DNA from 2 places in the Streptomyces sp. WMMB303 genome. Region 2 is predicted to be linked to the other one. Evidence: predicted binding sites of a transcription regulator. Region 2 holds the regulator's gene; the other holds the start of a gene.

Region 1 (2,198 bases), 980 kb from region 2:
TGTCGCCCGCACCGTCGACGATGGTGGTCTCGTCCTTGGTGATCTGGACCTTGCGCGCCCGGCCCAGCAGGTCGAGGCCCGCGTTCTCCAGCTTGAGGCCGACCTCCTCGGAGATGACCTGACCGCCGGTGAGGATGGCGATGTCGTTGAGCATCGCCTTGCGGCGGTCGCCGAAGCCCGGGGCCTTGACGGCGACGGACTTGAAGGTGCCGCGGATCTTGTTGACGACCAGCGTGGACAGGGCCTCGCCCTCGACGTCCTCCGCGATGATCAGCAGCGGCTTGCCCGACTGCATGACCTTCTCCAGCAGCGGAAGGAGGTCCTTCACGTTGCTGATCTTGGAGTTGACGATGAGGATGTAGGGGTCCTCGAGCTCCGCCTCCATGCGCTCCATGTCGGTGGCGAAGTAGGCGGAGATGTAGCCCTTGTCGAAGCGCATGCCCTCGGTGAGCTCCAGCTCGAGCCCGAAGGTCTGCGACTCCTCGACGGTGATGACGCCTTCCTTGCCGACCTTGTCCATAGCCTCGGCGATCAGCTCACCGATCTGGGTGTCGGCCGCGGAGATGGAGGCGGTGGAGGCGATCTGCTCCTTGGTCTCCACGTCCTTCGCCTGCTCCAGCAGAGCGGCGGAGACAGCCTCGGTGGCCTGCTCGATACCGCGCTTGAGGGCCATCGGGTTGGCACCCGCGGCGACGTTGCGCAGACCCTCGCGGACCAGCGCCTGGGCGAGCACGGTGGCGGTCGTCGTGCCGTCACCGGCGACGTCGTCCGTCTTCTTGGCGACCTCCTTGACCAGCTCGGCGCCGATCTTCTCGTAGGAGTCCTCGAGCTCGATCTCCTTGGCGATGGAGACACCGTCGTTGGTGATCGTGGGGGCGCCCCACTTCTTCTCCAGAACGACGTTGCGGCCCTTGGGGCCGAGCGTGACCTTGACGGCGTCGGCAAGCTGGTTCATGCCACGCTCAAGACCGCGCCGCGCCTCCTCGTCAAAGGCGATGATCTTGGCCATGTGGGTTGGTCCTCCCTGGCTTCCCCCATGCGTCGAGCGCAAGGGGAGGGTTGGATTGCTCCGGACCGCGTGGCGCCCGCGACGGACGGCCTGAGACCCGGCGGTTCCTTCCCCACCCGGCTGCGGCCTCACCGACCCGGTCCTTCTTTGTCACTCTCACTCGCAGAGTGCTAACCCAATGATTAGCACTCGGGCATGGAGAGTGCAAGCGACGGCGAAGCCGTCTCCGGGTGGGGTGGCGGTCGGGTGACCCGGGGGCGCGAGCCCCACGGACGGCGGACGAGGGACAGCGGACAGCAGACAGCGGAGAAGGGGCCGCACCCTCGGGCGCGACCCCTTCTCCGCTGTGTCTGCAGCTCTGCGCAGTCCGGCGACACTCAGCCGGTCACGCGGACCATGTCCGCCTGCGGCCCCTTCTGACCCTGCGAAATCTCGAACTCGACCCGCTGCCCTTCGTCGAGAGTGCGGTAACCGTCCATCTGGATCGCGCTGTAGTGGACGAACACGTCCGCACCACCGTCGACCGCGATGAAGCCGTACCCCTTCTCCGCGTTGAACCACTTGACGGTGCCCTGAGCCATTCCTAACTCCCCTATTACTGGCCCTTGCGCGAGCCCGCACTTCGCGAACCCGGGTCAGACCTCACCCCCATGAGCAAGCGGGGGCGTGCGCCGGAACGCGTCGACCGCCGCTGAATGTATCTGCACGGACGCCCTGTGCAACAGGTCAATCGGACGAGAATTCTGGGCACGGCTGATCGGAAATAAGCCTCAACTGGGCCTGAAGCAGGGCAAGTCGGGCCAGACATTTGGAGTCTTCGCGACAATTACCGTCCGGTTTTCGACCGTAACTTGTCCCGTTGTCATCGCGGCGCCGTCCCGTCCGCGGCCGTGCCCGACGCGGTCCGTGCGGCGGTCGGCGGGTGCCGGGTGGGGGAACTCCCGTCACTCTACCGCCTCCCGAAACACGGAATCGCCCCCTCCGTTTCCCTTCGGAGAGGGCGACCCCGTGCCGTAGGCCCTGCTGGCGAGCGGTGGTGCGGAACTCGGCCGGCCGGCGGCGGACGGACCGATCCGACGGGCGAGCGGGCGACCGACCGGTCAGCCGCCGGCGACCGCCGGAATGATGGAGACCCCGGTGCCGTCCGGGGTGGGGGTCTGCAACCCCTGTTCGAAGCGGACGTCGTCGT
Region 2 (2,198 bases):
GCCGCGGCACATGTCGCAGGTCTGCGCCGAGGTGCCGGGCGCGGCACCGTCGCCGCTGCAGGAGTTGCAGACGACAGCCGTGTCGACCTGGATCTCCTTGGTGGTGCCGAACGTCGCCTCTTCCAGGTCGATGTCCAGCCGGATCATGGCGTCCTGGCCCCGGCGGGTGCGCGAGCGCGGACCGCGCTGCGCCGCCGTGCCGAAGAAGGCGTCCATGATGTCGCTGAAGTTGCCGAAGCCCCCGCCGAAGCCGCCGGCGCCGCCGCCCGCGGCACCCGAGGCCGGGTCCCCGCCCAGGTCGTAGACCTGCTTCTTCTGCGGGTCCGAGAGCACCTCGTAGGCGGTGTTGATCTCCTTGAACCGCTCCTGGGTCTTCGGATCCGGGTTGACGTCCGGGTGCAGCTCGCGCGCGAGCCTGCGGAACGCCTTCTTGATCTCGTCCTGCGAGGCGTCACGCTGCACGCCGAGGACCGCGTAGTAGTCCGTCGCCACCTTATGACTCCGCCAGGATCTGTCCGACGTACCGTGCCACTGCGCGTACAGCTCCCATCGTTCCGGGGTAGTCCATGCGGGTCGGTCCGACCACGCCGAGTTTGGCGACTGCTTCGTCGCCCGAACCGTAACCGACCGAGACGACCGATGTGGAACTCAGCCCCTCGTGCTGGTTCTCATGCCCGATTCGTACGGTCATACCCGGATCCTTGGCTTCTCCGAGCAACTTCAGCAGCACGACCTGCTCCTCCAACGCCTCCAGAACGGGCCGGATGGTGAGCGGGAAGTCGTGCCCGAAGCGGGTGAGATTGGCGGTTCCGCCGATCATCAGCCGCTCCTCGGTCTCCTCGACCAGGGTCTCCAGCAGGGTGGCCAGCACGGTCTGGATCGTGCCCCTGTCGTCGGCGTCGAACGCCTCCGGGAGGTCCTGCACCAGGGAGGGGACCTCGGTGAACCGCTCACCGACCACCCGGCTGTTGAGCCGGGCTCGCAGGTCGGCCAGCACCGCCTCGCCGATCGGCGCCGGGCAGTCGATCAGCCGCTGCTCGACGCGGCCGGTATCGGTGATCAGCACCAGCATCAGCCGCGCGGGAGCCAGCCCGAGCAGTTCCACGTGCCGCACCGTCGAGCGGGTCAGCGACGGGTACTGCACCACGGCCACCTGCCGGGTGAGCTGCGCCAGCAGCCGCACCGTGCGGCCGACGACGTCGTCGAGGTCGACGGCGCCCTCCAGGAAGTTCTGGATCGCCCGGCGCTCGGGCGAGGAGAGCGGCTTGACCCCGGCGAGCTTGTCGACGAAGAGGCGGTACCCCTTGTCGGTGGGGATGCGGCCCGCGCTGGTGTGCGGCTGGGCGATGAACCCGTCGTCCTCCAGCGCCGCCATGTCGTTGCGGACCGTGGCCGGGGACACCTTGAGGTTGTGCCGCTCGGTGAGGGCCTTGGAGCCGACCGGCTCCTCCGTACCGACGTAGTCCTGGACGATGGCGCGGAGCACTTCAAGTCGTCGCTCGCTGAGCACGGCGCACACCTCCCGTCCGGCCGCTGGTCCGAGGTCCCGTTTCCGGCGGCTGCCCTCTGGCACTCGTCGTACCGGAGTGCCAAGCCCCTGGGCCAGTGTACGGCCGGTCACCACAGCCGGGGCAAGGGCCGCCCGCCCGCGGGCCCGACGGTACCCCGCCCACGCTCCCGGGCGCGGCTTCCGGACGCGGCTTCCGGACGCGGCTTCCGGACGCGGCTTCCGGAGCGGCCGGGAGCGCAGCGTACGGGCGCTGCGGTTAGCGTCGTCCCATGCAGCCGTTCGCAGAAGACGCCAGGCAGGACCCGTCGGCCGCCGACAGCCGCTGGGAGCGGATCGCCCCCGGGGTGCTGCGGCGCAGGCTGCCGCAGTGGGACGCGACGGTCGGCGCCGTCACCGGGGACAGCGGCGCGCTGCTCGTCGACACCGGGTCCAGCCTGCGGGAGGGCGCCGGAATCCGTGCGGACGTGGCCGCGCTGCTGGGGCGCCGGGTGACCCGGATCGTCCTCACCCACCCGCACTTCGACCACATCTTCGGCACCGCCGTCTTCTCCGGCGCCCAGGTGTACGCGGCCGTCGGCGTCCGCGAACTGCTGGCCCGCGGCACCGACGCACTGCGGGACGACGCCGTGGCGCACGGCCTGCTGGAGGACGAGGCGGGCGAGGCGGCCGACGTGCTGGTGCGCCCGCA

What was found. The regulator HrcA, encoded in region 2, represses chaperone genes, less so after heat shock. The targets are predictions, from matches to a motif close to TTNGCACTCNGNNNNNCNGAGTGCNAA.
Region 1: groL (chaperonin GroEL) is a predicted target of HrcA. The motif match lies at 1,192-1,218, and genes of this name have one in related genera.

The regions. Positions count from the first base shown of each region.
Region 1 is NZ_JARKIN010000001.1:3,050,443-3,052,640, forward strand. It holds gene groL (chaperonin GroEL) at 1-1,009, opposite strand, end outside; gene P2424_RS13595 (cold-shock protein) at 1,387-1,590, opposite strand; gene P2424_RS13600 (MoaD/ThiS family protein) at 2,110-2,198, opposite strand, start outside.
Region 2 is NZ_JARKIN010000001.1:2,069,848-2,072,045, forward strand. It holds gene dnaJ (molecular chaperone DnaJ) at 1-492, opposite strand, end outside; gene hrcA (heat-inducible transcriptional repressor HrcA) at 494-1,510, opposite strand; gene P2424_RS09465 (MBL fold metallo-hydrolase) at 1,780-2,198, shown strand, end outside.